2 regions of the Streptomyces sp. NPDC107581 genome follow, and region 1 is predicted to be linked to the other one. Evidence: riboswitches for the same ligand, from Rfam matches in the RefSeq annotation. Region 1 holds a riboswitch; the other holds the start of a gene.

The links. A riboswitch is a leader RNA that binds a small molecule or an ion and turns the genes downstream of it on or off. The one in region 1 is predicted to bind cobalamin.
Region 2: another riboswitch for cobalamin. It lies ahead of ACZ7P3_RS40505 ((2Fe-2S) ferredoxin domain-containing protein); the one in region 1 lies ahead of ACZ7P3_RS22860 (ribonucleoside-diphosphate reductase subunit alpha).

Annotation. Positions count from the first base shown of each region.
Region 1 covers NZ_JBVKBH010000008.1:332,645-338,152, forward strand. Annotated here, with positions in the region: gene ACZ7P3_RS22860 (ribonucleoside-diphosphate reductase subunit alpha) at 1-1,710, opposite strand, end outside; cobalamin riboswitch at 1,836-1,960, opposite strand; gene mctP (monocarboxylate uptake permease MctP) at 2,219-3,847, opposite strand; gene ACZ7P3_RS22870 (DUF3311 domain-containing protein) at 3,844-4,107, opposite strand; gene ACZ7P3_RS22875 (GntR family transcriptional regulator) at 4,244-5,008, opposite strand; gene nagB (glucosamine-6-phosphate deaminase) at 5,327-5,508, opposite strand, start outside.
Region 2 covers NZ_JBVKBH010000027.1:51,112-56,619, reverse strand. Annotated here, with positions in the region: gene ACZ7P3_RS40520 (3-hydroxybutyryl-CoA dehydrogenase) at 1-325, shown strand, start outside; gene ACZ7P3_RS40515 (enoyl-CoA hydratase/isomerase family protein) at 775-1,851, opposite strand; partial or broken gene ACZ7P3_RS40510 (hypothetical protein) at 1,848-2,110, opposite strand; gene ACZ7P3_RS40505 ((2Fe-2S) ferredoxin domain-containing protein) at 2,111-2,542, opposite strand; cobalamin riboswitch at 2,603-2,725, opposite strand; gene ACZ7P3_RS40500 (hypothetical protein) at 2,857-3,117, shown strand; gene ACZ7P3_RS40495 (maleylpyruvate isomerase N-terminal domain-containing protein) at 3,341-4,111, shown strand; gene ACZ7P3_RS40490 (methyltransferase) at 4,105-5,508, opposite strand, start outside.

The sequences.
Region 1 (5,508 bases):
CGCCGTACGGGTCTTCTCCCAGGCGGGCAGCGGGCCGTTGCGCTCGGCGAGGTCGGCGGAGGCCTCGTACGCGGCGAGCATGATGCGCTCGGCGATCCGCGTGGACAGGGCCTTGGCCTCGGGGGAGTCGAAGGGCAGGCGCAGCTTGAAGAAGACGTCCTGCAGCCCCATCGCGCCCAGGCCCACCGGACGCCACCTGGCGTTGGAGCGGCCCGCCTGCTCGGTCGGGTAGAAGTTGATGTCGACCACGCGGTCCAGGAAGGTGACGGCCGTGCGGACCGTCTCGTCCAGGCGCTTCCAGTCGATGTCCCCGTCGCCCACGAAGGCGCCGAGGTTGACCGAGCCCAGGTTGCAGACCGCCGTCTCCCCGTCGTCCGTGACCTCCAGGATCTCCGTGCAGAGGTTGGAGGAGTGGACGACATGGCCCGCGGTCGCCGTCTGGTTGGCGGTCCGGTTGGCGGCGTCCTTGAAGGTCATCCAGCCGTTGCCGGTCTGCGCGAGGGTACGCATCATGCGGCCGTACAGATCGCGGGCCGGGATCGTCTTCTTCGCGAGCCCCGCGGCCTCCGCCCTGCGGTAGGCGGCGTCGAACTCCGCGCCCCACAGGTCGACCAGCTCCGGCACGTCGGCCGGGGAGAACAGCGACCACTGCGCGTCGGCGTTGACCCGGCGCATGAACTCGTCCGGGATCCAGTGCGCGAGGTTCAGGTTGTGCGTACGGCGGGCGTCCTCACCGGTGTTGTCCCGCAGCTCCAGGAACTCCTCGATGTCGGAGTGCCAGGTCTCCAGGTACACGGCCGCGGCACCCTTGCGCCGGCCGCCCTGGTTCACCGCGGCCACCGAGGCGTCCAGGGTCTTCAGGAACGGGACGATGCCGTTGGAGTGCCCGTTGGTGCCGCGGATCAGCGAACCGCGGCTGCGGATGCGGGAGTACGACAGACCGATGCCGCCGGCGTGCTTCGAGAGGCGGGCGACCTGGTGGTAGCGGTCGTAGATGGAGTCCAGCTCGTCCAGCGGGGAGTCCAGCAGATAGCAGGACGACATCTGCGGGTGGCGCGTGCCGGAGTTGAAGAGCGTGGGGGAGGAGGGCAGGTAGTCGAGTCGGCTCATGAGCCCGTAGAGCGCGGCGACCTCGTCCACGGCGTGGCTGCTGTCGTCCTCGGCGAGGCCCGCGGCGACGCGCAGCATGAAGTGCTGGGGCGTCTCGATCACCTGGCGGGTGATCGGGTGGCGCAGCAGATAGCGGCTGTGCAGGGTGCGCAGGCCGAAGTAGCCGAAGCGGTCGTCGGCGGTCCGGTCGATCAGGGAGTCCAGCCGGGCGGCGTGCAGCCGGACGAACTCCGCGGTCCGGTCGGCGACGAGACCCTCGCGGTGGCCCACGGTCACGGACTCGGTGAAGGACGTCACACCCTGCGAGGCGGCCTCCGCGCGGATGGAGAGGGTCAGCAGCCGGGCGGCCAGCCGGGAGTAGGCGGGGTCCTCGGAGATGAGGCCGGCGGCCGCCTCCGTGGCCAGCTCGCGCAACTCCGCCTCGTCGGCCCGGGCGGACCGGCCGCGCAGCGCGGCCGCGGCGACCCGGCCGGGGTCGGCGTCGGGGAGGTCGGCGGTCAGCTCGGTCAGGGTCCGCAGCAGTGCGGTACCGGGACCGTCGGTCTCCACCGCTTCGGTCGCCTGGATGACTGAAGCCGGGTCGGCTGGCGCGATGGTCACGTGGGGCTCTCCCTCGCTCGGCACGGGGCCTTGCGGAGGGCAGGGGGCAGCACGAGCGCGCACGGCGTCGCGTCCACCCGCCCACTCCACGAGGCCCGGACGTCTCAAGGCACCCGGACCGGACGGTCGGGCGCGCGCTGTCGGCAGGTCCTCGGACTGACACAGGCGTGCGGATGCACGCAAGTACACCGTTGCGGGACAGTTCCGGATTCGCACCGGATTCCCCTGCGACGACAGCGAGGATGAGCATACATCTAGTGCCGGGCTGTCACGTCACCCCCAGATGTTGTGTCGCCGTGGCTTCAGAGGGTCAACTCGCAGATGAGGAGAGTGATGTCGTCCAGGTGGGGCGCGGTTCCGGTCCCGTGCGGGTGTGCGAACGCGGGCACGGAACAGCGGGCCGCCGTGATGGTGGGCTCTCGGCGGCCCGCTGCAGGTTGTTCCGTGGCCGTCCGCGTCGGCGTGCGGCGCCCCCGCACGCCGACGCGGCCCCGCGCCCCCGGGTGCTTCAGTGGGCGCTTCCTGCGGTCGCGGGCGGAAGCTCGGCCCGGACCCCCGGCTCGCCCGCGTCGGCCGTGTAGTCCTCCGGGCGGGTCTGGTCGAGGCCCTCGGGGGCCTTCACGGCCTTCAGGACGACGGTCAGGACCACGGTGACCACCACGTTCATCACGAACGCGGTCAGGCCGATGTAGCCGATCTCACCGATGCCCGGGATGTCCTTGGCGCTGCCGCCGAAGTGCTTCTGGGTCGGGGAGGCGACCCCGTAGGCGGCGACCGTGCCGTACACCATGCCGACCGCCCAGCCGGCCAGCAGCGCCCAGCGGTGGAACCAGCGGGTGAACAGGCCGCCGACCAGCGCCGGGAAGGTCTGCAGGATCCAGATGCCGCCCAGCAGCTGGAAGTTGATGGCGACCGTTTTGTCCATGGTCAGGACGAAGACCAGCGCGCCGACCTTCACCAGCAGCGACACGAACTTGGAGACCTGGGCCTCCTGCTTCGGCGTGGCGTCCGGCTTGATGAAGTCCTTGTAGATGTTGCGGGTGAAGAGGTTCGCCGCCGCGATGGACATGATGGCCGCGGGCACGAGGGCGCCGATACCGATCGCCGCGAAGGCCACGCCCGCGAACCAGTCCGGGAACATGTCCTCGAACAGCTGTGGGATCGCCAGCTGCCCGTTGGTGACCTTCACCCCGGCCGCGATCGCCATGAACCCGAGGAGGGCCAGCAGGCCCAGCATCAGCGAGTACAGCGGCAGGATCGTGGTGTTGCGCCGGATCACCTCACGGCTCCTGGACGACAGCGTCGCGGTGATCGAGTGCGGGTACATGAACAGGGCGAGCGCCGAGCCGAGCGCCAGCGTGGCGTACGTCCACTGGCCCGCCTCCGGCGGGGCGAGCGCGCCGCGTGGCTTGCCCGTGGCCGGGTTGACCTGGCTGAAGGCGTGGCCGGCCTTGGCGAAGATGTCGTCGAACCCGCCGAGCTTCATCGGGATGTAGATGATCGCCACCGCGATCACGATGTAGATCAGCGCGTCCTTGACGAACGCGATCAGCGCGGGGGCACGCAGGCCCGAGGAGTAGGTGTAGGCCGCCAGCACGCCGAAGGCGATGAGCAGCGGCAGGTCCTTCACGAACCAGTTGGTGTTCTCCCCGCCGCCCACGCCCATCACGTCCAGCACCGCCTGGATGCCGACGAGCTGGAGCGCGATGTACGGCATCGTCGCGAGGATGCCGGTCAGCGCCACGGCCAGCGACAGGCCCTTGGAGCCGAACCGGCCGCGCACGAAGTCGGAGGTCGTCACATAGCCGTGCTTGTGGGACACCGACCACAGGCGCGGCAGGAACGTGAAGATCAGCGGGTAGACCAGGATCGTGTACGGCACCGCGAAGAAGCCGGCCGCGCCCGCCGAGTAGATCGCCGCCGGCACGGCGACGAAGGTGTACGCCGTGTACAGGTCGCCGCCGAGCAGGAACCAGGTGATCCAGGTGCCGAACGATCGTCCGCCCAGGCCCCACTCGTCCAGGGAGTGCTCGTTGTCGGCCCTGCGCCAGCGGGCGGCCAGGAAGCCCATGACCGTGACGGCCAGGAAGAAGAAGATGAAGACGCCGAGCGCGACGCCGTTGACGCCGGTCTTCACTTCGCCGCACCCCCGTTCGCGCCCTCGCGGGAGCGCTGGTCACGCCGCCACAGCTGGTAGGCCACCACCGTGAGCACGGTGGAGAGCGGCACCCACAGCATCTGGTACCAGTAGAAGAACGGGATGCCTATGAAGGCCGGGTCCGTCTTGGCGTACGAGCCGACCCACAGCATCGCCACGAAGGGTGCGACGAGACACAGGCCGATGATCACGCGAACCGGTGTCACGACCGGTGGTCTCACTTCAGGCGTTTCGGACATCCCACGGCTCCGTCCCCTCGCTGATCACCTGTGTAATGCGCAGGCAATCTAGGTGACGGTGTCGCGGCAGCGGAAGACCTCGTCCGTATACCGGTATGTCGATTTGGGGGTCGAGATGTGAAGACCTCGGGTCCCTCTAGTCCTGCGGGCGCTTGAGCCGTGCCACGAACTTGTAGCGGTCGCCCCGGTAGACGGACCGGACCCACTCCACCGGCTTGCCCTCGTGGTCCAGGGAGTGGCGGGAGAGCATCAGCATCGGCAGGCCCACGTCGGTGCCGAGCAGGCCCGCCTCGCGCGGGGTGGCCAGCGAGGTCTCGATGGTCTCCTCCGCCTCGGCGAGATGGACGTCGTAGACCTCGGCGAGGGCGGTGTAGAGGGAGGTGTACTTCACCAGCGAGCGCCGCAGGGCCGGGAAGCGCTTGGCCGACAGATGGGTGGTCTCGATCGCCATCGGCTCGCCGTTGGCCATGCGCAGCCGCTCGATGCGCAGCACGCGCCCGCCGGCCGTTATGTCGAGCAGCTCGGCGAGCCGGTCGTCCGCGGTGATGTAGCCGACGTCCAGCAGCTGGGAGGTGGGCTCCAGGCCCTGGGCCCGCATGTCCTCCGTGTAGGAGGTGAGCTGCAGCGCCTGGGACACCTTCGGCTTGGCGACGAAGGTGCCCTTGCCCTGGATGCGCTCCAGCCGGCCCTCGACGACGAGCTCCTGCAGGGCCTGGCGGACGGTGGTCCGGGAGGTGTCGAACTCGGCCGCCAGCGTGCGCTCGGGCGGGACCGGCGTGCCCGGCGCCTGCGTCTCCGTCATGTCGAGCAGGTGCTTCTTCAAGCGGTAGTACTTGGGCACACGCGCGGTACGGACCGTCGTCCCGGCCTCGTTCTCCGCACTGCCGACGTCGGTGCTCATGCTCTGCCTTCCCGGCTCCTGATGCCGAAAGCGACCGACACCCCATCGGCCACGCCTCACATCGTGGCACGGCCCGGCGGGTCAGGGGCTACACCCGCACGCTCCGTGATCCCCTCTATATACCGTCGGACCCGCTGCTGGTCTAGTCCAGAATGCGGGTGCCGGTACCGGCAGCGGTGCCGGACGGGTGCCGTCACCGGGACCGGCCGTGGGGCCGCCCAGTGCCGCCACCCGGACCGGGACCGCTGCCCGTCCGGTGCCGTCACCGGGACCGGGAGTGGGGCCGGACGGGTGCCGTCACCGGGACCGGCACCCGGGTCAGATCCCCTGCCAGTCGGGCTTGTTCGCGTAGGTGTGCCGGAAGTAGTGGGCCAGCTTGAGCTTGGACGCGGCGGCCTCGTCGACGACCACCGTGGCGTGCGGGTGCAGCTGCAGCGCGGAGGCCGGGCAGACGGCCGCGACCGGACCCTCGACGGTCGCCGCGACCGCGTCCGCCTTGC
Region 2 (5,508 bases), on a different contig from region 1:
CATCCGCTCCCGGGACCGGGCGGGCTTCGTCGTCAACGCCCTCCTCATCCCCTACGTGCTGGCGGCCGTCCGCATGGCGGAGTCCGGCTTCGCCAGCGCCGCCGACATCGACACCGGCATGGAACTGGGCTGCGCGCACCCCATGGGGCCGCTCAGGCTCGCGGACCTGATCGGACTCGACGTCGTCGCCTCGATCGCCCAGTCGCTCTACGACGAGTTCAGGGAACCCCTCTACGCCCCTCCCCCGCTGCTCCGGCGGATGGTCGAGGCGGGGCTGCTCGGCCGCAGCACCGGGCGGGGGTTCCACGTGTACGGCCAGGCCTGAGGGGACTGGCGCGCCCGGGCTGAGGGGCCCGGGCGGCAGCGGCCGGCCGAGGGATCCGGCCGTTGCTCACAGGGGAGGGGCGGGAAGCGCAAGTGCGGCGCCTCCCGCCCCCGGCCCGTTGTCCGCACGCCGGCGACGACCCCGCCGGGTACTGGCTGCGCCTCCCGCCCCCGGCCCGTTGTCCGCACGCCGGCGACGACCCCGCCGGGTACCTGGCCTGGGCCAGGGAGGCCTTCCGGCTGACCACCAGCGGCGTACGGCCGGACACCTGGCGGGAACCGTCCGCCCGGACGGAGCCGCGGCGGGCTTGGGGGTGAACTGCCGCTCGGCCAACTCCCCGAAGAGCAGCCCGGATCCGCCCCACAGGACGGCCTGGATGGCGAGGGCCGGCAGACGGAACCGCCACAGCACGGCAGTCGGAACCGCCACAGCACGGCGGCCGGGCCCGTTCAGCCGGCCGCCTCCGGGGCGGAGCCGGGCCCGGCGAGCCCCAGCTCGCGGTCGCCGAGGGGGGCGAAGAAGCGCTCCACGTCGGCTTCGGTGACCTCGGCGAGGGTCGCCGGCGACCAGCGCGGGGTGCGGTCCTTGTCGATGATCTGGGCGCGGACGCCCTCCACCAGGTCGGGCATGCCCAGGGCCGCGCAGGAGACGCGGTACTCCTGGTCGAGCACGCGCTCCAGCGAGCCGAGCCGCCGGGCCCGGCGCAGCGCGGCCAGGGTGACCTTCAGGGCGGTCGGGGACCTGGTGAGCAGGGTCTCCGCCGTCTCCTTCGCGGCCGGGTCGCCGTGGGCGAACAGCCGCCGCACGATCTCCTCCACCGTGCCGGCGGCGTAGCAGGCGTCGGTCCACTCGCGCCGGGCGGCCGGCTCTCCCGGGGGCGCCGGCCGCGCATGCCGGGCGAGCACCTGCCGTACGGGCAGGTCGGCGAGGCCGGCGACCAGTTGCGGGAGCGCGGCGGACGGCACGTAGTGGTCGGCGAGCCCGCACAGCAGCGCGTCGGCGGCGCCGATCTGCGCGCCGGTCAGCGCGAGGTGGGTGCCCAGTTCGCCCGGGGCGAGGCCGAGCAGATAGGTGCCGCCCACGTCCGGTACGAAGCCGATGCCGGTCTCGGGCATGGCGATCCGCGAGCGTTCGGTGACGATCCGGACGCTGCCGTGTGCGGAGATGCCGACGCCGCCGCCCATGACGATGCCGTCCATGACGGCGACGTAGGGCTTGGGGTAGCGGGCGATGCGGGCGTTGAGGTGGTACTCGTCGCGCCAGAAGGCGGCGGAGGCGGTGCCGTCGCCGTCCCGGGCGTCGTCGTGGACGGCACGGATGTCGCCGCCCGCGCACAGGCCGCGCTCGCCCGCCCCGGTGATGACGACGGTCTCCACGGCCGGGTCGTGCTCCCAGGCGGTCAGGGCCTCGTCGATGCGGCGCACCATCGCGTGGGACAGCGCGTTGAGGGCCTCGGGCCGGTTGAGAGTGATGTGGGCGGCCCGCCCCGCGGTGTGCAGGAGGACGGGCTCTTCGGTACCGGTCATCTGTGTGCCTCCGTCAGGCTGCGGGCCACGATGCCACGCATGATCTCGTCGGTCCCTTCCAGGATCCGGTGGCCTGCGCCGCGCCCCGTGTTCCGTGCTGCCGCCCGCGCGCCCTGCCGAGGTCGCAGGTCACGGACGGTCTTCTCGGTTCCGTACACGCGAGGCGGACGTGGCCGCCGTGCCCCTGGAGCATACGGACCACCACCGAGTACCCGTGCGCGCCGGCGAACCTCTTCACCGGCGCGCACGGGTACGGGGCTCAGCGGGGGCCGGACCCGCCGCGGTCCCGGGAAGCCCGGACGAGCCGCGGCGGTGTGAAGGCGTAGAGGCCGAGGATCTCCGGCAGGGGGGCGACACCGGGGCCGCCCGCGCGCACCCAGTGCGTGATGTCCCCGGTCGCGTCGGGGTCGTTGACCAGCCCCAGCCAGACCGGCCGTCCCCCCGCGGCCCGGCCGGCGGCGGAGGGCTGCACGACGATGACGTTGGCCTGCTCGCACACGTCGAGGCAGGCGGAGATGCGCACGGGCACCTCCGCACGCAGCCGTGCGGTCTGCTCCGCGTGATCGACTCCGGTCACCTTGGGAGTGCCGCAGCAGCAGTCGCGGCACACGACGACGCGGCACGGCGCCGGGCCGGCCCCCCGCGGGCTCCCCTCGTCACCGCACGTCTCCACGGCCGGCCTCTCGGGCATGCCGCACCACCCCTCCTCCGGGGAGATCCGCCCCGGTGTCCGTCGAGGTGGCGACCGCGTGAGTCTCCTGGCTCTCGGGTCGTCGCTCGTCCCGGCCTTCCCGCCCTTCGCGGACAGTGGCCCGTCGGAACTCGCTCACCGATCACAGTGGCGGGACCGCGCCGGATTCACACCGGCTTCCTCGGACCGCCGTCGCCTTGTCACCGGCCATCATCCCATCGCCGGGAGGTGCCGCACCCGCCGAGGCGGAACGGGCCGCTCCGCCGAACGGATCGAGCGAGTGGGACCGGCTCCCCTCAGGGTTCTCCGAGGGCGTGCGGCTGCCGCTCACCTATGTCACGCGCGGCAGCAGCTACGTGCTGACCGTGCAGGACCCCGACACCGGTCTCACCCGGCACTTCGAACCCGCCGCCTCGGCGGACGAGGTGTGGCGGCTGGTCTGCGTCGAGGACCAGCAGAACTCTGACGCCCTGTGGGCCAACGACCCCACCGAGGTCTCACCGGGCCGCGGCCGCCTCACCATCGCTGTGTGCCCGCGCGACCCGCACCATCCGCTGGACCTCGTCAGCCAGTGACGCACCCGGGGTGCGGCCCGGCCGGGTCGCCCGGCGGGTCACCGGGGCGTACGCCGCCGGCGGCGATGTCACCGGCCCGGCGGTGCAGGCCCACCACGCTCACCGGTGCCCTCGGGGAGTGAGGGCCGGCGGGGCGTGGCCGAGGGCGAACGGCGGGAGGGGATCCCCCGTGCGGACGCCCGTCGCTGGTTTGACCGCCGGTCCGGCCAGGAACCCATGGCGCATGATTCGGACTCTGGTCGACGAGACCCTGCCGGAGCTGGCACCGTTCCTCCACGCGGTGCAGGCACGGCGGCCCGACGACGGCACATGGTGCGAGGCGTGGACGGTGCGGGACATCCTGGCCCACCAGACGGGCAATGCCGAGGAACTGGCCCGGGTGCTCCGGGCGTTCCACGCGGGAACGCCCGTGGAGACCAGGGGCTTCGGGCGTGAGGAGCCCTACCGCCGGATGTCCGACTCCGAGCTGTGGGCGGCGTTCATGGGCCGCTGTGAGCGGCTCGCCGAGGTCGCCGCGGCCGCCGCGCGGGACCTGTCCCCGGACACCGAGGTGACGTGGACCGGCCGGACCGTGAAGGTCCCCTTCTTCGCGGAGCACATGCGTGAGGAGCTGATCCTGCACCGCTGGGACCTGACCGGCGACGACCGCACGGCGGTGCGGGCGCTCAGCGAACCGTGGATGACGGAGCACAGCGTGGTGTCGGTCGGCCGGCCGCTGCTGGCCCGCGGCCGGGCCGGCCTGGATCTGGGCCCCGGCGAACGGGTCGAGGGCCGCCTGCGTACGCCGGGTGCGGACGACATCGTGGTGAGCGCCGACGGCGGGGGCGGCAGCATCCGGCTGGCCGCCCCCGAGGGCCCCGCCACGATCGAGAGCGACGCGGCCGTACGCGTCCTGCTGCTGTGGGGACGCCGCCCCGCCGACCCGTCCCGCTGGCACAGCTCCGCCGGCCCGGAGGCCCTGCGCAGGGTACGGGCCCTCCTGGGCGGCTACTGAGGGCCGGTGCGTCCGCTCAGCACGCCCGGATCGGTCCGGCAGGCGCCGGGGGCCGGTACGGGCTGCGGGACGGCAGCCTTGCGGGCATGCAGCACGCTGCCGTCCAGGGGCAGCGGCGAGCGGCCCACGAGCGCGAGCCCCGCGTCGTCGAGCAGGTGCGCGTAGTGGTCGGCGCGTCGTTCCCGCCCGCCGACGTTGCACATCATGTGGAGGTTCCACGCGGTGGCCAGTGAGGCCGAGCCGTCGGCGGGCAGTACCCGCTCGACGATGAGCAGATCGGCGTGGGCGGGCATCGCCCGGGAGCAGTGCCGCAGGATCTCGCGGCAACGCTCGTCGTCCCAGTCGTGCAGGACGCGGGAGAGGATGTAGACGTCCGCGCCGGGCGGTACGTCGGAGAAGTCGCCCGTCCGGTAGGTGCACCGCTCGCCGCAGCCGGCAGCGTCGAGAGCGCGGCGGGCGGCCTCGATGACGTGCGGGCGTTCGAGCAGGATGCCGTGCAGGCGCGGGTGCGCGGCGAGGACGCGGCCGAGCAGTTCCCCGGTTCCGCCCGCGACGTCGACGACGGTCCTGGGGGCGGGTGCCCCGCCTGCGGCCGTGAACGCCGGGTGTGCGGGGATCGGTTCGAACATGCGTGTGCTGGCGGCCATGGACTGGTCGAACATTTCGGCGAGTTCGGGGTCGCGGGCGAAGTAGTCGAAGTGGTTCTCGCCGAAGAGGTGCTCGAAGGCGACCTCCCCGGTGCGCACCGTGTGCCCGAGGCCGGCGAAGGACTGGTAGAACGGACCGCCGTACATCAGCGCCAGGGGCCGCATCGAGCCCGGCACGTCCGCGCGCAGCAGCGCGCCGAGTTCGGTGAGCCGGAAGCCGTCCCGGTCCTCTGCCACCACGTCCAGCATCGCGAGGTGGCGCAGGAGCGTCGTCAGGTTCTCCGGTCCGGCGTCCACCGCCCGCGCCAGGGACCCGGCACCGGTCCCGGTGTCCGTGTCCATGACGTCGGGCACCCGCAGCTGTGCGAACGCCGCCAGGGCCTGGGTCGTCCACGCCCCGGTCAGCAGGCGCAGCAGCACCTCGGCGGGCTGCCGTGCGCGGTGCTCGTCCAGGTGCACGGCGAGCACGTCGCGGTGATCGCCGTGGACGTACAGCTCCACGCGCCGGTACCCGGCCTTCGACGCGGCGGGCGCGGTGAAGTAGAACACCGTTCCGTCCTCGTGCGGGTTGTAGCCCCCGCCGTCGGGGAGCGCGCCGTGTCGCGCGAAGACCGCACACAGACCGCGCAGAACCAGCGGATCGGGGTGTTCGACGTCGAAGGCGAGGTGTGCCTCGTGCTGCCGGGCGCGCTCCTGCTCGGCGATCGGGGCCAGGTCCGAGCCCTGCGGCACGGTCAGCGCGAACACCTC